3 regions of the Paenibacillus sp. FSL M7-0656 genome follow, and region 3 is predicted to be linked to each of the others. Evidence: riboswitches for the same ligand, from Rfam matches in the RefSeq annotation. Region 3 holds a riboswitch; each other region holds the start of a gene.
What was found. A riboswitch is a leader RNA that binds a small molecule or an ion and turns the genes downstream of it on or off. The one in region 3 is predicted to bind cyclic di-AMP.
Positions count from the first base shown of each region.

Region 1: it holds a riboswitch for cyclic di-AMP, as region 3 does, so the genes downstream of both, MHI01_RS18175 (C40 family peptidase) here and MHI01_RS11525 (hypothetical protein) in region 3, are expected to answer to the same signal.
Region 2: it holds a riboswitch for cyclic di-AMP, as region 3 does, so the genes downstream of both, MHI01_RS01110 (3D domain-containing protein) here and MHI01_RS11525 (hypothetical protein) in region 3, are expected to answer to the same signal.

Region 1 is NZ_JBBOOT010000001.1:4,095,355-4,102,447, reverse strand. It holds gene MHI01_RS18205 (hypothetical protein) at 34-327, shown strand; gene MHI01_RS18200 (hypothetical protein) at 392-547, shown strand; gene MHI01_RS18195 (4a-hydroxytetrahydrobiopterin dehydratase) at 578-874, shown strand; gene rbsK (ribokinase) at 919-1,902, shown strand; gene MHI01_RS18185 (c-type cytochrome) at 1,977-2,333, opposite strand; gene MHI01_RS18180 (GNAT family N-acetyltransferase) at 2,484-2,978, opposite strand; gene MHI01_RS18175 (C40 family peptidase) at 3,332-3,802, opposite strand; cyclic di-AMP (ydaO/yuaA leader) riboswitch at 3,806-3,943, opposite strand; gene MHI01_RS18170 (hypothetical protein) at 4,189-5,040, opposite strand; gene MHI01_RS18165 (M1 family metallopeptidase) at 5,051-7,042, opposite strand.
Region 2 is NZ_JBBOOT010000001.1:266,120-273,212, forward strand. It holds gene MHI01_RS01100 (ABC transporter substrate-binding protein/permease) at 1-605, shown strand, start outside; gene MHI01_RS01105 (amino acid ABC transporter ATP-binding protein) at 592-1,314, shown strand; cyclic di-AMP (ydaO/yuaA leader) riboswitch at 1,532-1,726, shown strand; gene MHI01_RS01110 (3D domain-containing protein) at 1,729-2,403, shown strand; gene MHI01_RS01115 (polysaccharide deacetylase family protein) at 2,513-3,304, opposite strand; gene lpdD (prenylated flavin chaperone LpdD) at 3,458-3,799, shown strand; gene MHI01_RS01125 (PspA/IM30 family protein) at 3,911-4,582, shown strand; gene MHI01_RS01130 (DUF350 domain-containing protein) at 4,678-5,079, shown strand; gene MHI01_RS01135 (DUF4178 domain-containing protein) at 5,103-5,609, shown strand; gene MHI01_RS01140 (DUF4247 domain-containing protein) at 5,621-6,361, shown strand; gene MHI01_RS01145 (HNH endonuclease signature motif containing protein) at 6,476-6,766, opposite strand; gene MHI01_RS01150 (molybdopterin molybdotransferase MoeA) at 6,967-7,093, shown strand, end outside.
Region 3 is NZ_JBBOOT010000001.1:2,590,406-2,597,498, reverse strand. It holds gene MHI01_RS11550 (hypothetical protein) at 1-52, opposite strand, end outside; gene MHI01_RS11545 (hypothetical protein) at 80-283, opposite strand; gene MHI01_RS11540 (urease accessory protein UreF) at 550-1,251, opposite strand; tRNA gene MHI01_RS11535 (tRNA-Leu) at 1,679-1,761, shown strand; gene MHI01_RS11530 (glutathione peroxidase) at 1,912-2,391, opposite strand; cyclic di-AMP (ydaO/yuaA leader) riboswitch at 2,763-2,938, shown strand; gene MHI01_RS11525 (hypothetical protein) at 3,057-3,452, shown strand; gene MHI01_RS11520 (HAD family hydrolase) at 3,580-4,263, shown strand; gene MHI01_RS11515 (Nramp family divalent metal transporter) at 4,369-5,664, opposite strand; gene MHI01_RS11510 (organic hydroperoxide resistance protein) at 6,065-6,484, shown strand; gene MHI01_RS11505 (zinc ribbon domain-containing protein) at 6,696-6,941, shown strand; gene MHI01_RS11500 (hypothetical protein) at 7,041-7,093, shown strand, end outside.

The DNA of each region.
Region 1 (7,093 bases), 1.5 Mb from region 3:
GCTCCTTAGGGGCCGAATAGGAGTGAAAAGCCAATGGGCGTAAAGCATGGACGGGATTATGAAGGAATTTTGACAGATCTGACAACGGCAATCGGACGCATACCGGATCGGTATGTTTTCTTTGAAATGGACGCGGAAGAGTGGGAGAGACTGGCTGCATCTGACCAACTTGAAGTGGATGAGGCGTTGGCGGAGGATCTGTTCTATGCGCTGGGCGAGGAGTCCGTTATTCCGGTTGGAAGTGGCGTGGTCATCCACGATAAGGAACAGCACCGCATTCATATTTTGATCGGGGAAGAAGAGTTGACATTTGTACCTTTAATTTAGTGTGTTTACTTGCATCTTTAGGGGTGTAAATGGAATTGGAATTCCCCTCAAAGCCTTATGGTTATTGGTTCTATGCCATGTAGTTGATTGGATTTTGAAGCTTGTCCGTGGTAAGATGTTAGTCGTGAAATGGGCCAACCGCATGGCGGTGAGCCTGGCCTTTGAGGTTGCTGTTGATAGCGCCGAAGGTGTCGGTGGTTATACGGACGCATGTCTGTAATGTACCATCCTATGGGGAGGAAGATAACGCATGGTTTTTTCGCAAGAGGAAGTCGAAGCTCATCTGGGAAGGCTGGAAGGCTGGGAACTGGAAGAGGGACGGTGGATTGTACGTAAATTCGTGTTCTCCAACTACATGAAAGGGATTGCATTTGTGGATGAGGTCGCTGCGATCTCGGAAGCATTCAATCATCATCCTTTTATTACAATTGATTATACAACGGTTACGCTGCGTCTCACGTCATGGGATGCGGGTGGTATTACATCTGTAGATATCAAGGAAGCAGGGCAATATAACGAAGCTTATGACAAAATGAGGTCGCAATAACGAGGTCGGTTATTATCGCGCGGCCAGAAGTGAGTGAACCATACATGTCAGACTATAATCAGAAACAACCTCTTATTGCTGTCGTAGGCAGTCTCAATATGGATCTTGTGGTGAAGACAGACACGATTCCGGAAGAGGGAGAGACGGTGAGCGGTGAGGAGCTACATTATCTCGCTGGTGGCAAAGGGGCCAACCAGGCTGTTGCCGCTGCGCGTCTGGGTGGACAGACTACGATGATTGGTGCGGTGGGATCGGACGGTTTTGGCGAACGTCTGCTGCACAGTCTGACGGAAAGTGGTGCAGATGCCTCGCAGGTTCGCATATTGGAAGACACGGTTACAGGGACGGCTTCCATCTGGCTCTCTCGGGGAGACAACCGGATTATCGTTATTCCTGGTGCGAATGGGCAAGTGGTGCCTGAGATGCTGGAAGAGGCGGATACGGTAAAAAGCCTGACTGCAGCCGCAGCGGTGCTGCTGCAGCTGGAGATCCCGCTGCCAGCGGTTACCCGCGCCGCCCAACTGGCGGCTGAAGGCAGCGCACTGGTGGTGCTCAACCCGGCTCCCGCGGTGCCGGGTCTGCCGCAGGAGCTCCTGCGGTGCGTCGACGTTGTCACGCCAAACCGCAGTGAGCTTGCCGTGCTTACCGGCCGGGATCATCTCCGGCCGGAAGACCTGGATGCGGCGGTCGCAGAGCTCGCCGCATCCCTCGGGGCCGCTGTCGTCACGACGCTCGGCCCCGAGGGGGCTGTGTACGCGGCGGCGCCTGGTGGCCGCGTACAAGCAGGGCGTGCCGGGGCGTGCCGTTCGCCCGGCTACGCCGTAAGCGCCGTCGATACGACCGGCGCTGGCGATTGCTTCAACGGCGCGCTGGCGGTAGCCCTCGCGCGCGGTGAGACTTTGGACGCGGCCGTAGGCTTCGCCATGGGTGCGGCGGCGTTATCCGTGACAAAGCTCGGCGCCCAGTCCGGGATGCCGTCCGCACGTGAAGTTGAGGCCTTTCTGGCTGAGCATGCCGCAGAGGCTTAATAATTGATATAACAAAGAGGCTCTTATTCTCCCAAAAGGGGACTAAGCGCCTCTTTGTTATGCGTGTGCAGAGATTATTTCTTCTCTGACAGCCACATGGCGATATTTGCAATCTCTTCGTCCTGCAGTTTGCCCTTGAAGGAAGGCATGCCACCTTTACCTTTGACAATCGTAGAATAGATCTTCTCCAGATCATCCTGGCTGCCGATGTTTGCCAGAGCAGGTCCTACGCCACCTTGAAGCTGATCCCCGTGACAGGAGATACAATTGGCTTTGACCAGTGCTTCAGCTTGTCCGGCATCCAATGTTACTTCCGGCATGGTTGGCTTGGCTTCTTCAGCCACTTCTTCTTTCCCTGGAAGCGTAAACATTAAAACAATAGCTAAAGCGCATGCTGCAAAAAATACTCCGCTCATGATCCATTTGTGCATCCCTTATGTCCCCTCCAGAATGAAAGATCATCTAACCTGAAACTATCCATATCATTATAACGGAACCTGTACTGACATCATAGCATTTTGTGGGAATTTTTTGAACTAATCACATAACAAGGGGCAAATTTGGTTGTTTTGCAATGGATTCTAACCGCGAGGCCCTTCATAAACCATACAGTGAAAGGGCTTCAAGCCGCTTGGGGTCTGTCGTTCGTATGTATCCTGGGTGACAAATCCACTCTTCAGATAGACTTGAATGGCACGAGCATTCCAAGTGAGTACTTCCAGATCAATCTCATTCGTGGGATTTCGGCGAATAGCTTCCTGTACAATGGCAGTGACAAAAGCTGTCCCTTGACCCTGACCACACAGCTCTGGATGCATGCCAAGGCCAATCCGGGTTACCCCTTGAAGTGGGAAGTATTGAGCAAACCCACATATACGATCGTTCTGATCCAGGACGATCGCATATTGCTCCTGCCGCAGCTGTGCATCTCCGAATTCCACTTCCAGAGCCTTCATCTGCTCCCAGGGGAGCCAGCTGTAGATATTGTAAGGCGGATCATACTGCCAACTGCAGATAAGCTCCGCATGTTCTTCTCGCATGGGTACAACGTGAAACGTCACAGGGGTTTCCTTCATACACCTGCATGCTCCTTTCCTTGAAACAGAACTCTTTGTCCACTCTACAAAAGAGATGTTCATTTAGCAAGTCTTCCTTCCCAAGAAAAAAAATGAAACAAAAGTTCCGGTAATTTCGTTTATATTATAACGGGATGGGTAAAAACATCATAAGGGCACGGACGAACGAACGCAAAATGAACCTGTTGATGTCGCAGGATATACCCCGAGTAACTTGCAACATGAATAAGGATTGAAGCACAAAAAAACCGCCGGATACATTCCTGCGGAGAATGTACCGGGCGGTTCTGTTATGCTTCTTGCTTCGTTCCAGTATGGTTAATGGTTACAGCATCATGTTGCTCAGCTTGTCCCTAGTCAAGGGCCAGTGATTCATATGCGTCCGTGCTCATAATCCGTTTCGCGCCAACATAACGATTGGCCCAATAGTTTTCACTCAATGCACTGATCGTAACACCTTTGGATGAAGAGGAGTGTGCGAACTTTCCATCCCCTACAAAGATTCCTACATGAGATACGCCTTTACCTGTTGTATTAAAGAACACCAGATCGCCAGCTCTCATTTCCATGCGGGATACGGAATCGCCCATGTCGAATTGGGAACTGGATTGGCGTGCCAAATCAATACCCAACTTGTCGAATACATACCGTGTAAATCCGGAGCAGTCAAAGCCGTTGAGCGTTGTTCCTCCACTTTGATATGTAGTTCCCATTGCTGAATCAATTACTTTGTCCATCTTTGAATCTGCGAATGCGCTACCTGCACCAAGCGATAAAGCGAATGTGATGCTAAGTACAGCTGCGGTTAATTTCTTCTTGAACAAGAGATATTCCCCTTCCAACGCCTGCGAGGTTAGCTTAAGGATTCGGTTGAAGGTCCCCTATGATCCCTCTGTAGCAAGATCAATTCACCCATAACTGGTTCCCCCGCTTCCCAGGTGCCAGGAATTTGGCTATGCTAGTTATGCACCTGCGAAATCAAGAAATGACGATTTAATTTTAAGTAGTTACAAATATGAATGTAAATATTACAAAGTTGTTACTAAAAACTCACTGCGATTATTGTAACAGAGGAGTACGGCTTTGGCAACGTTTAGCAACAAATTTAGCAAAAAAAACCTCGACCTTTGACGGGGAAAGGTTGAGGTTTGCCTATTTATAAGTACATATTAGGCCATGAGTTTAACATGTGATGGTAACAATTTTTAAACTATCTGCTCTCACCTTTGGATATTTTGGACTGCCATAATCGGAAATGGCTGCATATTTTCCACAGACTCAATAGACACCTGGCAAGTGGATACGTCTGTTGTAGTATAAGTCCGGTAAGTCCCGTTAATAACCATGAGGCTGTAGTGAATGCCCCAAAGACGAGCAGGTGTACTCCGCCCAGCAGGAGTGCAATGCCGATTACGGCGATGAGATGACGCAGTGCAATCCAGAGGGCTTTGAGGGTACCGTGAGCCCCGCCTTCTCCTTCTGGTGCCGAAACACCGAACTGCATGTAGAGTATGACATGGTGGATGATCCAACCATATACAATCCAGGCAGCAACATAAGGTATACCAGGCAAAAGTAATTGGAGGGAATGAAATCCGTCCATCAGAATTGAGTAAAGCTTCGGAATGAGCCAGTAGGCGGGCAGAAGTATCAATAATGTACGTATGGTGTGGAGCAGTAGCATCGGTTTCCACAGATTTTTGATTCCGCGGACAAAGGGGATACGCTCTTCTGTAGAATTAAAGTGCTGAAGTGAGTAGAGCAGTCCTGCCTGAATGAGGGGGCTGATCAACATGCGAACCAGCAACATGCCCCCGAGAATCCATAGATAACGATGAACCTCCGGATGGGTAGACAGGTTAAGTTGACTTTCCATTTTGAACAAAAGTGTACTCAGCTCACCGGCATCAGCATCTGGATAGCGAAGGAGCAGTGGGATGACGGCCGATTGTACCATTCGATAGAAGAAATATCCCCAAATGAGTTGATAGAGAAATAAGAGTGCGGCAATGAACATATGCTGACGGACGAGAAACCAGCCTTCACGTATTTTCGCTTTCACCGTTTCCACCTCACCATGACAGACCTCCGAATATGGCTTCTATTAGTTTGGTTACACTCATGCTCCAGCGGGACTTCGTCTGCTCATCCAGTCCGGATTTCAGGAAATTGTTCATATGGCGGTTCTCCAGCACGATCGAGTACAGGGGATCGGTCATGGCCCAGGATACGGGGGATGTGTGAGTTAATTTATACGTGATGCGATCTTCTTTGCCATTCCATTGCTTGGTGAGGATATGCCCGTCTTCAAAAGCAATGCGAACAGGAACGGCATTGTAATCACTCCCTTTTTTTGCGATCGTCACGGATGACTCGTACAATGTTTGACCGTCTTTCTGTACGGGCGTAACACGAATCTTCTCTACAGCAAAGTCAGCCATCCCGTTACTATAGACGTATTGATCAAAATAATCAGACCAGGAAGTGCGGGTCACTTGTTCCACAATTTTCTGAAAATCAGCCGAAGTGGGATGTTTGAAGCGGTACTTCTTCACATAGGTAGAGAGGATGCGTTCCATCTTTTTGGCACCGACTTGATGTTCGATACCAAGCAATACAAGTTTGCCACGTGTATAGACATTGGCTGCATACTCATTCTGTGAATCAAACTTCCAGGATTCTTGTGTTAAGGATGAAGGAGACGTAATCAGTCCCGATTGTACTGGCAGATTCGGAATCAATCCGTATTCCTGCTCCATCAGTTTGTCTTCTGCATAAGAGGTGAATCCCTCATCCAGCCAGGCTTCCTCGAATTCGTTGCTGGCAACCATGCCGTAGAAGTACTGGTGTCCGATCTCATGGACTACGGTACGTTCCAGGTCATAACCCGGAGTAGTATCATCGGCTCCAAAGGCCGTAACTAGCGTAGGGTATTCCATACCTCCAGCGCCGTTCCCCGCTTTGGGTGGAACTACGATGGATAAGGTAGCATAAGGATATGGGCCAAACCATTTGCTATAATTGGCTAGAGCGGCCTTCGCGGCGTAGAAATAACGTTCTTTCAGATCCTGATGAGCTGGGTCCAGATATAACTTGATTCGTACACCAGGCACATTGGGTGCAGAGAAGGGTTCCTCGGCGTACACAAAATCGGGTGAGGCCGCCCAGGCGAAATCATGCACATCATCGGCGTAAAATTGATAGACCTTTTCTCCATTCTTCACCACGGCTTGCTGCGTCGGAAATCCAGTAGCAGCTACTTTGTATGTTTCAGGCACCCGAATACGCACACTATATATACCGAAGTCAGCGTAAAACTCTGAATTGCCATGGTACTGGTGCAGATTCCAGCCTTCCGTTGTTCGTCCACGTCTGCCCACAGGTTCATAGGCACTTAATTTGGGAAACCATTGACCTGCCATGACAAAATGATCAGCAGTTCCCATCCGGGCAAAAATCTTCGGCAGATTCACTTCAAATCGGGTGTGGAGCGTGATGCTTTCCCCGCCTTTGACGGGTTTGGGCAAGCGTACTTTAATGAGGGTGGTGTCCTTGATATTTCCGTCATCTGGTTGCACATACTGCATCCGGTGCAGCAGAGAGAGCCCGTCCTCCGTTTTCATTTCGGTAATGTTCATGGAGCCATAACCATTGGTAGGCATGACATCACCCCGAAGCTTTCCACCGGATTCCTTCATAAAGGTGGTGTCAGCAGAAGAGAAGGCGTTGGGATACATATGAAAGTAAAGCTCGCTGACGGTTTTTTTACCTGGATGTGTCCAGGTAATCGTCTGAGTCCCTTCCAGTACATTCCCTTCGACCAGTTTTACATCCATGTGATATTCCACAACACGGTTGCTGTACACTTCGGCAGTAGGGGTCTGTACACTTTCTGGAGGTGCTGGCGTTGGGGCTATTGCCTTAGGCTTGCCCGATTCGGGGGCGAGTACTGGCAATTCGGAATGAGTTGAGCGATTATAACCCAGAGTGATCCATATCCCTCCGGCAAGTACACACAGGGCCAGGGATGCAGTGAGCCAGCTCTTGGCGCGTCGTGGAATCATCGTTAAATACCTCCCGTTGACAAGCATCTACAGCATGTATATGTTTGCAAT
Region 2 (7,093 bases), 2.3 Mb from region 3:
ACACACTTCTGTTGTCTGCACTTGGGGTTATCTTCGGGGTAATTATTGGATTGATCATCTGTTTGTTCCGTTTGCATGACGCTGCAATCTTGCGCTGGATCGGTACGGCTTACGTTGAAGTGATCCGTGGCACACCGATGTTGGTACAGTTGATGATTATTTACTATGGTTTTTCCCTGAGCTTTGGCATTAACTTCACTGCCCTTCAGGCAGGTATCATCACGCTTTCCATTAATAGTGGTGCCTATCTGGCGGAGATTTTCCGTGCAGGTATCCAAGGTGTGGATCGTGGTCAGTTGGAGGCAGCGCGTTCATTAGGTATGGGAAGAGGCGCCGCGATGCGTTATATCATATTGCCACAAGCCTTCAAAGCTGTATTACCAGCGATCGGTAATGAATTCATAACTATCATCAAAGAATCCTCCATTATCTCCGTTATCGGTATGGTGGATATTATGTATCAGGCAAGTGTAGTCAAGAACATTACGTACCAAGGGTTGAGTCCATTTTTGATTGCAGCAGCCATCTACTTTGTAATGACGTTCATTTTGTCCAAGCTGCTGGGACGACTGGAAAGGAAGTTGAGTGCAAGTGATAGACGTTAGACAATTACACAAATCTTATGGAAATAACGATGTGCTTAAGGGCATTAACGTGACGATTGGCAAAGGTGAGGTTGTCGTGGTCATCGGTCCTTCCGGTTCAGGTAAAAGTACTTTCTTACGTTGTCTGAATCTGCTGGAACAGCCTACCTCAGGAGAGATTGATTTTGAAGGCGTGTCAATCACGGACCCCAAGCATAACATTAACGCAACTCGTGAGAAAATGGGCATGGTGTTCCAGCACTTCAACCTGTTCCCACACAAAACGGTACAGCAAAACATCACGATTGCTCCGATTAAAGTGAAGAAACAATCCACTCAGGAAGCGGAGAAAATTGCCTCTGATCTGCTTAACACCGTGGGCTTGTACGATAAAAAAGATACATTCCCGAATCAGCTGTCTGGTGGACAGAAACAGCGGATCGCCATTGCTAGAGCATTGGCCATGCAGCCGCATGTGATGCTGTTTGACGAGCCTACGTCGGCACTGGACCCTGAGATGGTCGGTGAAGTGCTGGATGTCATGAAACGTCTTGCAGAAGGCGGAATGACGATGGTCATCGTAACCCATGAGATGGGTTTTGCACGTGAAGTGGGAGACCGAATCCTGTTCATGGATGGCGGGGTTATTGTGGAAGAGGGAACACCTGATGAGGTGTTTGGAGCACCCAAAAATTCACGTACACGTGATTTTCTTGCGAAAGTACTCTAAACGATGTGATCAAATAGCGTTACTGACTTCGAGTCGGTAACGCTATTTTTATGGATAATAATGACGTATGGATTCGGAAAAGTAACTATTCTGTTACCAAATGTAAAGGAATCGGGTCAACCAAACTTTCTGAATTAACCAGTATTCTTAAAAATGCTTACATGCTAAAAACCATTTGGTAAGAATTACTACAAGTTCAGGTTACAAAATTGTGATATATTGAACTCTGCCGAAACTTCCGGACAGGGAGTGCGGGGGATGTAACGATGCAGATTGTGCAGGGGGAAGATCTACAGCACACTGCTTGGGGTGAATTGGGTACATAACGTTTCAAATGTAACGAATAACCTATAGGGTGGGCTCCTCATCCGAATCCGACAACTAACTTCGCAGGCACAATGAGGGAGGAAGACCATGATTAACAAGAAACGTATAGCCAAAACAGCAGTAGCATTAATGACAACAGCAATGCTCATTCAAGCCGTTCCGGCTCACGCCGATTCAGTTCATGTGGCCAAAGAAGGGGATACCTTCTACACCTTATCAAAACAATATGGAGTAGCACTCAACACGTTGGTTAAAGCAAACAACGACATTTCGGCTTACAACATTTATGGTGGTTTGAAAATTACGATTCCCGGTAAGGCAAACAATGTTGCAGCCGCTGCGGCAACGGAGAGCAAGACCCAAGCGAAGACTGTTACTACAGCGAGCTTGGACGTTAACGCAGATAACAAAGTGGTTCAAGCCTGGGGTAAAACATTCGATTACAGCAAAGCTGTGAACGTAAAAGCAACGGCATACTCTGCAGATCCGTCTGAAAATGGAGGCTGGGGTGCAGTCGATTATTTCGGGAATGACCTTGAACTGGGTACGATTGCAGTTGATCCAAGTGTGATTCCACTTGGAACTAAAGTACTGGTAACTGGTCACAGCCATCCAGGATTGCCAAAACAAGCTTTTGTAGCCACAGCGCGGGATGTGGGCGGTGCAATCAAGGGTCACCGGATTGATATCTTTATCCCGGGTAGCAAACAGTCTGTAAGCTCATTTGGTTTTCAGGATATCGAGCTGTACATTCTGAAGTAGAGAGAAAATAACATTTAAAATGAATTCAAACAGGGTGTCTGCCAGTCGCTAAATTTGCGATTGAACAGCACCCTTTTAATATTCTCATTTATTTTCTATCACGTTCATCTTAATCTTTGGCCTTTGGCAATCCCAACATTTCGTCCAAGGTGACCAGTTCATATCCCCGATTACGTAGTTCCTCAATGATTTCAGGCAAAGCCTCAATCGTGCCGTTCAGGTTTGATCCTACACCGCCTCCAGCATGTTGCAGAACGATGGAGCCAGGTTTCACGGCAGACAGGATGTTATTTTTCACCTGTTCCTTTGAAAGGCCTTTCCAGTCCAGGGAGTCTACGTTCCAGTTCACAATGCTATAGTGTTGTTTGGCCGCCCATCTCAGCTGTTCTTCATTAATGTCTCCATAAGGTGGCCGAATCATCTTGGGCGTATAACCCGCCAAACGTCGAATAATATCCCCGGTATGTAAAATTTGTTTGCGAAAGGCATTCATCGACAGCTTACTGAATTCAGGATGATTGTAGCTGTGATTACCAACCATATGCCCTTCCTTAACAATGCGTTTCACTAGATCCGGATGTTTCTCAGCACGACTACCCACGATGAAGAATGTAGCTCTGACATTGTATTTCTTCAATACATCCAGTACTTGTGGAGTAAATCGTGGATCAGGTACATCATCAAAAGTCAGTGCAACCTTCTTGGTTGAAGGACCATTGGTTTTGAACGTATCGGCATATTTTTGACGTAATTGTCCCAATGTCAGTTGTTCTTCTTCCGCAGAATCCGAACCTGATACGGATTCACTTGGCGGGCTTGAAACATCCTGCGATGAAACTGGAGCATGAGATCCCCCGAGAAAAATAACGATAACCATCAGCATAATGAGGCGTACGCGCATAATAACGGCCTCCTTTTCCAAAATGACGTTCTCCTTGGTATGCCCGGGGGTTCCATAAAATATGCGCAGTGTGAGAAGTTTCATTGCCGATTTAGCTCATGACAGCCATAATTCCTCCATATATAACATATAGAAAAGGATAGGTGGATGGGGATGAGTACATTTGATTTGAAATCCATACGTTTACAGGTGATTGAAGCAGGAGAAGATAAGGTTTTTCTCGTTACCGGAGGAAAGGCGCATATTGGCGCCGTAGCCACGTTCTATGTGGATCATGAGCGCGTAAGCGGGACGACAGTACATATTCCTGGGCATAAAGAACAAGAGCTGTGTGAGCGGCTTGCCCGAAAGGCTGCCTTGCAGCTGAAAGTAACCGTTACGGTGATCATGGGTATCCATTTTGATTCCATCATGCGGATGCAGATCGACGAAATCGTGCAGACTGCAGAGAGGTTGATGGAGGATCATCTGAACAAAGATAAACGATCTTCCTGACATAAGAGCCATCGAATGTTTTGATTTTATTTGCTAAAATTGAAACGAGTTGTAGATTGTTACGTATGTATGTTTATATACGATGTAATATCGACTAGGAGGAATAACATAATGTCCATTTTCAAACGTTTGCGTGATCTAACTATGTCTAACATCAACGCCATTATTGAAAAGGCGGAAGATCCAATCAAGATGACGGACCAATATATCCGTGACATGCAAGAGGATCTGGAAGATGCGGAGAAAGCAGTAGCTCAACAGATCGCCATTGAGAAGAAATTCAAGCAGTTATTCGAAGAGCAGGAAGCTCTTGTGAAGAAACGTGAAGAGCAGGCGCATACGGCGGCACGTGCTCAGAATCTGGATTTGGCTCGACGTGCCCTGGAAGAGAAAAAGGCTGCTGAAGAGAAGATGGCTGAGTACAAAACCAGCTATGACCAAAACAAGGCTTCTGCAGATAACCTGCGTGGCAAGCTTGACGAAATGCGTAAGCAGTTGACTCAAATGAAGAACAAACGTGAAACACTGGTAGCCCGTTACAATGCAGCAAAAGCCCAAACGGAAATCAACAAAGCGTTGAATGGGTTTGGCTCTGATACTGCAAGTGCTGGTATGAAGCGTATGGAAGAGAAAATGATGCAGATGGAAGCACAGGCCGAAGCAAGTAACGAAATGTCTTCCAAAGGAAAATCTTTGGATGAAGAGTTCGAGAAGTTGGGTAAAGATCAGGCTGTTGAAGATGAACTCGCAGCATTGATGAAACAGTACGATAATAAGAACTAATACCTTGGTTGTCAGCAAGGTTAACCAGCGGAGGAGAAGAGTATTTCTCCTTCGCTTTTAAATGCGGTTCATGTTGATAAGTGGGGGCTGTGTAAATGGATTTGAACATTTTGGCGATGCTGGTCTGGACCGGATCTGGTTCGGTTTTGCTGTTTGTGCTGATGTATGTTGATTCACTGTTCACGAAATATAAGGATTTTGCTGAAGTTAAGGCTGGCAATATGGCCGTTACTACACGTATGGTTATGAAATTATTTGCACAAGGATATGTACTCGCTACGTCCATTTCTACGGCCGGTCACCTGGGAGAAGCACTGCTGGTCTCCGTTGTATCCTTTATCATTTTGTTGATTCTGGAGAGTGTTGTACACTTTATGATTCGCAAATGGGCCAACCTGGATCTGGATACGGGAATTCAGCAAGGGAAGACAGGGTACGGGTTGTTCTCTGGCGCTTTACATATCGTGGGCGCACTGATTATTGCAGCTTGTTTATAAGATAAGGAACAGGAGTAATTCTCATGAGTGTATGGAAACGAATTAAAGGAATACTAACGAAACCTGAACCACCGCAGGCAGAGAAAACGATGCTTCAGCTTGCACCTGGTGATATCTGTGAGGTTTCTCTGGTCACTTATGAAGTCGTTGGTCGGGTACAAAATCGTGCTCGAAATGCAGTTGTGCTCACGCTACAGGATGGTACCGCATTTCGATATTTGCATATCGAAGAACGGGAACTCACACGTTACGCCCTATATACACCAATTGATGGCAGGCTTGATGCGCCTGATGAGGTGCCTACATTGCTGGATCTGGATGGACGCGCATATCATCTGGAGGAAGAGTATGGAGGCATGGTATCAACGGCAGGTAGAACTCCATATGGCCAGGCTGGAGAACAATTGGTATGGCAGTATCAGTCGGATGATAATATGCTTCTTCGCGTGGAGTGGCAAGACAGAAGATTTACACTGTATGAGGGTGAGTCCATTCTTCCTGCGGATATCAAAGTGATTCGTTCGAGCTAGGAGAGGTTCCAATGAAAAAACGCTTGGCACATGGATTAAAATTAATGCTGGTCCTCAGCCTTGTCATGTCTCTGTTGTCCGCGTGCGGAGCAGCACCTTCTGTTCAGGACACATATCCGCTTGAATCGGTTAACGGCAGTGGTAACTCAACGTCCTATGTGTACCGGGCTTCGGACCGTACCGTTCCGGAAGTGGCTCAGGAATTGTCTGACCAGCGGCAACCGGATCAAATCTCGGCAGAGAATACAGAGCGTATGTTCCTCGTGTATCAGGACGAGTATTATCACCTGCAACAAGACCCGAACAAGCCGGAGGATACATTGGTTGAGGTGGACTCCAAGGAATATGTTCGGCAGAACTACGATTCATCTTTTTTACAAGGTTACCTCACCGCTACATTAATTGGTAATCTGTTCGATTCTTTTGGTGGGCGAGGTTATGGCAACTATCGAGGATATACCAATAAAGATACGTATAAACCGAGTGCAGGATCTTATCGTGCACCAACAAGTAATGACAAGAAGCTTGCTCCACCTATTACTGTTGATCGGAAAGGTACGATTACAAGGCGCGGAAGCGATAAAGATTCAAGCGTGGGATCTGGCGGAGGATTATTCAACCGCAACAAGGATCAGAGCAAGGGAACCATTGATCGCAACAAGAGCAGTGGTGGGTTGTTTGATTCACCTAAGAAATCCTATAAAAAACCAAAAACCAGAGTGGGCGGCGGCCGAATCAAGAGGCGTAGATAATGATTCAATTATAAGTTTGGCTGCCCAACATATAGTACAATCCAAAAAGAACAGGAAAAGGTATGACGGATTTATCACTATCCGCGCAATTACCTTGGAACTGTTCTTTTTGGTTTACGATTTGCGAACATGATTGGACTTGCGTACGCGGGGAATCGTTGTAGCAGGCTGTTTGCGAATCCAGCGGATAAATGGAATCATTCGTTCATCCTGTCTCAAGGATTGCAGATCCGTGAGACCAAGGGTTACAATATCGCGATTGGTGTATAGCGAATGAATCTGTTTGTGACAGGGGATGCACAGGTTGGCCGTTGGCAGAAATGTTCCGCCCATTTCTTTGGGTGTCAGATGATGAACGGTCGTGTTCACAGGTTCTCTTCCGCATAATTCACATCGATTACTCATGATCATCGCCTCCCTTTGTCACTTATATTATGGGCAGACAAGATGCCTTTCATGTTGAACACAGGTCAAGGAATGTTACACCTGTAAGAAATAAGATTTTGTCACAGGATTCAATAAGTGATGTACTTGTTATCTTACAGTATTCGGGCTACACTTTCTTAAAGGATGATAGTCTTTAGGAGGTAAGAATACTTTTGAAAATGAACTCACATTCACATGATATGACAACTGCCAAATTCAATCGTACAGCTGTACAGGTACCGGATGCCCAAGCTAAAATAGCTGCAAGAGTTACTGTAGGCTCCATAGAGAAAGTTCATCTTGAAT
Region 3 (7,093 bases):
GACGTATGGACTGGAACGACAGCCTCTCCAGATCGGATGTAACATGTCTCATGGATGAGACCCTCCTTTGGCAGAAATCTTATCTCAGTTCATCTGGAATATCCAAAATATCAGCGACCAGGTGCCTGAATCGGGTTGCTTTGCGTGTGCCGTGAATGAGATTGGATAAACGATAGGGTGGGATGCCATGCTGTTCACAAAAGGTCTTCTGGTCCACTTGAAGTTCGGTTAGCCGTCGTTTGATGGCCCATCCGAACGGAGTAACTGGTTTTTTCTTGTTCAAAAGGGTTCACCCCTGGTTAGAATGTAGTATTCAGCCGCTCTTTCTTCATGTAGAATATATAGAAATGCGAGCTGTATGTTTTATTATATACGTAAATTCGTCATCTAACAATTAAAAAAGACGGAAAAAAGTGTATTTTGTGATTATAAATGGCGTAAATACGTAAATAAAACAAATAAAATGACAAAAAACACGTCGGCAAGGAGGTTGCCGCGTGTTTTTTAGTTTTTTTGAATGAAGGGGAGCAGGCATGAGGAGGAAGAGGATTAGGCCCTGTAGGCATGAAGTCCAGCTCCGAGCATATGGAAACTGGGGAAAAACGATTTCATGGACATCGAGGTTGGCTGTGCCAGTCCATCCGCAGCCGAGGCGCTGACGGTCTTCCATTCATTCTCCAGATCTGTGGCCAGGCGGACCATCAGATCCTTGGTTGTATCGTTGTTCAGGGGAATGACTTTGGAGGCTTCGGTTATGCAGGCATTCATGGCTGAATGCAGGTAACCAAGGACCGCCTCTTCGACCGGGATGTCGAGGTGGTGGTTAATCCAGGCATGAACAGTAGAGAGGCAGCCAACCGAATCGTATTTGGCAAAGATCTGTTCGAGCTGGCTGAATTCAATCCAGGGGTGCAGAGCTCGTGCAAGTCTGATCAATCGTTTACCCATGGCGGCAGCTTGTTCTCTGAGATCTCCAGGGGTTCGCTGAACATGGACAAGCTTGTCGATAAGAGCTATCCGCCATGTATCCTTGTGATCTGCTGCAGTATAGATACCTTTGATGGCCATACCTTCAAGACGAACGATGCTCGGATGCAACTGACAACGCATGAATGATTCGAGATCTTCAGCATTACGAATGGTACCCTCCCTGATATGGATATCCATGCCGAAGGAATGGGTGAACCCTCCAACCTGAATAGAGGAATCAAGCAGTTTGACATAATCGAGCAGCTTATTCCCACGGTTCACAATCATTCGCCTCCTGTGTTCGTTAAATGTCACTTAAAGTGACATTTATATTCCTTTTTGTTTGCTTTATGTTTAAAAATCCGAATTATATGATAGTTATCATCCCATAAATGTCCGCTTTTTGTCAATAGTATCCGTGAAAATTAATGGATTAAATCTGGAATTTAATATTTGTGTTATTTTATATAACTTATTGTGTTATTTATGTGGTGAAGTTCATGGAGGACTATATATAAATGAATCAAAAAGATCGGCTCTTACCGAAAAAGAGGGGATCAAATCTAATCATATGCAGTTCATGGGTAAAGATGACGAGATTATGCGATTTTTGATGAAAATGCCTAGCTGAAAAAGAAGTATTAAAAAATACTTTACTTTTAGTTCTGAACCCGGTATAATCAATTCTGTTGCCGATTATTTACGACATGCGGTCGTGGTGGAATGGCAGACACGCTATCTTGAGGGGGTAGTGGGCGTATGCCCGTGGAGGTTCGAGTCCTCTCGACCGCATCATATGAACGATTAAAAAGAAGCTTTCCATTAATGGGAAGCTTCTTTTTTTTGTCTTTTTCGAACAGTATGACATCAAAGTTGAGGAAAAAAGGCCACCCATTACCGGGGCAATGCTGCTCTACCTTCCGGCTACGGGTGGCCTGTGTATTATTTTTGAAGTAAGTTCTTGATATCTTCTTCAATCTTGTCCGGTGTTGTTTTGGGAGCATAACGTTTAATGACCTGTCCGTTCTGATCCACGAGGAATTTGGTGAAATTCCATTTGATTGCTTTGGAGCCGAGCAGGCCAGGAGCCTCTGTGCTAAGGTGTTGGAAAAGAGGGTGAGCGCTTGAGCCGTTCACATCAATTTTCTCAAACATGGGGAAACTCACGCCATAATTCATCTGACAGAACTCGGCAATATCGTCGGAAGATCCTTTTTCCTGTGCAAACTGGTTACTTGGGAAACCAAGCACTTCAAATGGAGCATCTTGAAACTTGTCTTGCAATTCTTGCAGACCTTTGAATTGAGGGGTAAGGCCGCATGAGCTTGCCGTATTCACAATCAGGAGCACTTTGTCACGGTAGTCGGACATTTCAACTTCTTGACCGCGAAGGGTATTCACTTTGTAATCGTAGACTGTCATCTAAATCGCCTCCATTTATTTACTCTTATATCTTCTATTATATTGGTTGCAATTAAATATTTCAAAACTAATATGGTGTTAAAAGAATCAAAACAGGCAAGTTGTGCAGAATACGTGAATGAATTGCGAAGTGATTTACGCCAGAGTGAGAATTAGATAGCCTTGAAGAGATAGATAGAGTATAACTTTGTTGTAAGCGTTATTATGGATAGGAATTGGCAAAAATCTGCCGATTTGGTGATCTGGGCGGACTTTACACCGACATGGCACGGGTGTATGATTCATAACGTAATTTCAATTTAAACTAAATTGTACTTGAAAAACGAAACAAACGATAATATCGCTCGATCTTACCTTAAGATATACGAACGATGTTTTAATCGCTGAGTTTCCATTCATTAATGAATGGGAAACGGGGGAACCAACGGAATGCGCTGTCCAGGACAGTGGGCATTCATGGGGTGAATTTTCCGGTGACAGCCGGAAATAGGGCGACTCTCGCGCCCGAATCCGTCAGCTAACCTCGTAAGCGTTAAAGGGAGAGGCAACAAGCCGTACGCTGGTTCATGGTGTTTTCGCCATGGGTTATTTAAGAAGCGTTCGGGAGGCCTTGGTCCCCCACGCTTCTTTTTTGTTGTCTTTTCACGCCAAGGGAGGAACGAATGATGGATACTGAGATGATCTTAGTGACTGCTCCAAATGAAGCAGGACGTAAATTTATCAAATTGCTGATGTACAAAAAAATGCCGTTTGCCGTTCTAACCAACAGTGCAGGGGAAGAGCGAAGACTCCGTAGAATCGGAGTAGAACATGTCATTCGCATGAATACGGCTGCAGCTCAAAAATGGTTTTTGCCGCAGGGCAGCGTAGGCAACGTGTTTATTTTCGAGAACAGCCTGAATCTGACCTGTCGTTATTTACAGATCTGCCGTTCATGGACATCGAAATCCCTGTGCGTCATTACGGAGCAGAGTCATCCTAAGGGCATCTATCGGGGCATGGGCGCAGACCGGATTGTATATTCGCTCAATGGGGAAGTTGGCTTTCTCCTCAATGGTTAATGCCATAGCTTGTGATTGCTCAGGTGTAAGGTGCCTGTTATAATTGAATGTATCGATAAACGGAAGTTTGAGGAGACTCATGCAGGATGGTGAGTCTTCTTTTTTATGCTTACAAGGAGGAATTGGCGTGCCGGATGTAGGTGGATTGAAATGGTTGTTTTTTGATGTTGGAGATACGCTGGTGGATGAATGGGAGCCGGTTGATGATATTATCGGACAGTTTGTCCGTGAAGCTTGTGCTTTGGGGTATCCGGTGACAATTGAGGCGGTACGCGAACTGTTCGCGAGCTGTTACCGAAAATATGAGCAATGGCCTATGAGAGTGGCAATTCGCACATTTGTTGAAGACGAGGGGCATCAAAAACAGATTCAGGACAAGCTGAAGTTTCAAAAAGATCTTGAACGTCCTTTTCCTTCAGCAGATTTTGTTCTTCAGCAGTTGTCACGGCATTATCGCATTGGCATTATTGCCAATCAGAGTCCTGGAACGGAAGAGAGACTGGAGAGTTACGGCTTGCGGAAGTATGTTGATGTTCTGGCATGTTCAGCTGAAGAAGGAGTGTCCAAGCCAGACCCTGAGTTGTACGCTGTAGCCTTGAAACAGGCCGGCTGTGAACCGGAGGAAGCCGTGATGATCGGCGATCGGATCGATAACGACATTATACCTGCTCGGAAGCTGGGCATGCGTACGATTCGAATTATGCAGGGTTACGGAAGATTCCAGCCAGAGCTATCGGATGACAAACGTGCGGATTGGACCGTTGATTCATTGGATCAACTCTTGCCGTTACTGATGCCAAATCAGGATTAGATGCAGATGGTTGTTTAATGGATTGCAACAATAAAGGCTGATCAACTTAGGTATAGCATACCGGAGTTGATCAGCCTTTTTAGTATTTAGCCAATTAAAATGAGATTAGAACAACCGGATCGTCTGAATGATCAGATATACATTCAGCACAACGATAATCGCGGCAATGACCCATGAGATGATTTTGAGCCACAATTTGTTGGCGAATGCACCCATGCTTTTTTTATCACTTGTGAACATCACCAGGGGAATTACAGCAAAGGGCAATTGAAGCGACAGCACGACCTGGCTCAAAATGAGCAGTTCTTCTGTGCCATGTTCTCCTGCAATGGCTGTCACAATTACCGCCGGGATGATGGCGATCAGACGTGTGACCAGTCTGCGCAGCCAAGCCGGAATTCGAATGTTCAGGAAACCTTCCATAACGATCTGTCCAGCGAGTGTACCTGTAAGGGTAGAGTTCTGACCTGATGCTAACAGCGCCACACCGAACAGAATACTTGCAACCGTAGTACCTAATAGAGGTGTCAGCAGATGATAGGCATCAGCGATCTCAGCAACCTGCGTCATACCAGCACTGTGGAATACAGCAGCAGATACAATCAGGATGGCTGCATTGATGAACAGGGCCAGTGTCAGCGCAATCGTAGAATCCATGGTCGAGTACCGAATGGCTTCTTTTTTGCCCTGTGGTGTCTGTTCGATCTGACGGGTTTGCACAATGGAAGAATGCAGGTACAGATTATGCGGCATCACGGTTGCTCCGATAATACCAATGGCAATATAGAGCATGGCCGGGTTTTGCAGAATCTCAACATTTGGTACAAAACCATGGAGAACACCGCCCATATCCGGTTTTGCCAGAAACAGATCAATCCCGAAGCAGAGGGCGATGGTTGCCATCAGCACAATGACGAGAGTTTCCAAAGCGCGGAAGCCTTTGTTTTGCAGAACAAGAATCAGGAGTACATCAACTGCGGTGATGATAACGCCGTATAACATGGGGATGTTAAATAACAGTTTTAATGCGATGGCAGAACCAATGACTTCAGCCAGATCGGTAGCTGCAATGGCAAGCTCACACAGAATCCATAACATCATAACAACAGGCATGCTGAATCGTTCACGACAGGCTTGAGCCAGATCCCGTCCAGTGACGATACCGAGCTTGCCAGCCAGCGACTGAAGGACAACGGCCATCAGGTTCGATAACAGGATAACGGATAACAAGGTATACCCGAACTGCGAGCCGCCTGCGATATCTGTTGCCCAGTTCCCCGGGTCCATGTAACCTACGGCAACGAGGTATCCTGGGCCTACAAAGGCGAGGAATTTCTTCCACCATGCAGCATTCTGCGGAACTTTCATGGAACTATGTGCTTCTCCAAGGGAAGGGGTCATGCCCGCAGTAGACAATGATTCTCTTGAAGGAGCGTTGAACGGATTTTTTTTACTCATACGATAATCACCTGACTTTGAATTATTGATTTGGAGATATTGATGCGGTACAAACCGCTCATGATATATCTAAATTTTTATGTTTATTGTTACATTGTACTCCTTCAATTATTTTTGTCTAGTGCAACTTTTATGTATCAGCACAAAATTTCGGTTGTAGCTTGAATATGCCCCTTCGTATATTACCCAACCTTAGGGAAAATACAGCCATGGCATTGAAATGCATGAAAATAATAAAGTTGTAAAAGCTGATAAAGATACAAAATTGCGTTTCAAAATGAGCCAGAAGTTTAAATTGAAAGGAAGGCAGTAAAAAACTATATGGATAAGGGAGAGATTCTGAATGGAAGCTTTATATACAGCAGTAGCGACAGTTAAAGGTGGACGTACAGGTTCGGTGACTTCTTCGGATGGCGTGCTTAAGCATGATCTGAAAATGCCAAAAGAGCTTGGTGGCTCCGGTGGTGAAGGTACTAACCCTGAGCAACTTTTTGCCGCTGGATATGGAGCATGTTATGAAAGTGCCCTTGCCAATGTAGCACGCAAAGCAGGTGTGAAATTGGAGGATGTGGTCGTTACAAGTAACGTATCCATTGGTAAAGACCCTGCGGATGACGGTTTCCAGCTGTCTGTTCGTCTGGACGTGAGTATGCCTGGTGTGGATCACAGTCAAGCAGAGGAACTGGCCCGCAAGGCGCATGATTTCTGTCCATATTCCAAAGCAACACGTGGCAACATTGATGTTGTATTAAACGTAGTTTAAGATTTGACTCTTGGATAAGTAAAGGGAACATATAGAGCAGGTTATCCCAGATACCTGATGTTCGACTACAAAGCCCTGCTGGCAATCGGCAGGGTTTTGTGTTGATTATCATATAAGGACATGATGCAGGAGATTAGATGCCAGATCGCGTACTATTTTACATAATTGCACTCTCAATTCATGCTACACATTCCATAAAGGGGGAACGAAGATGAGTATTGAAGAGATGATCGAGCGGCGATTTGTGTGTACAAAATGCAGGGGCACGGATTGTAACATTAAGGAAGTTTCCATGTCAGGAGCAGGCCTGAGTAAGATGTTTGATATACAGCATAATCACTACTTGTTCGTGGCTTGTGCTTCCTGCGGGTATGTTGAAGTATTTGATCCGGATGTCTTGAAAGGGAAAAAACAGGGACAGGTAGGGACGATTCTGGATATTCTGTTTGGCGGGTAGACATGCGCGAGTTGACATTGATCTGAATTTTCTTTAATATAACTTAGTACTGAGTAGTGTCATTGCATGAACCAAATTTGAATTAAACAGGTGATATCCATGTCTTATAGACCGCGTATTGCAGATTTAGAATTAGCTTATGGTAACAAGGA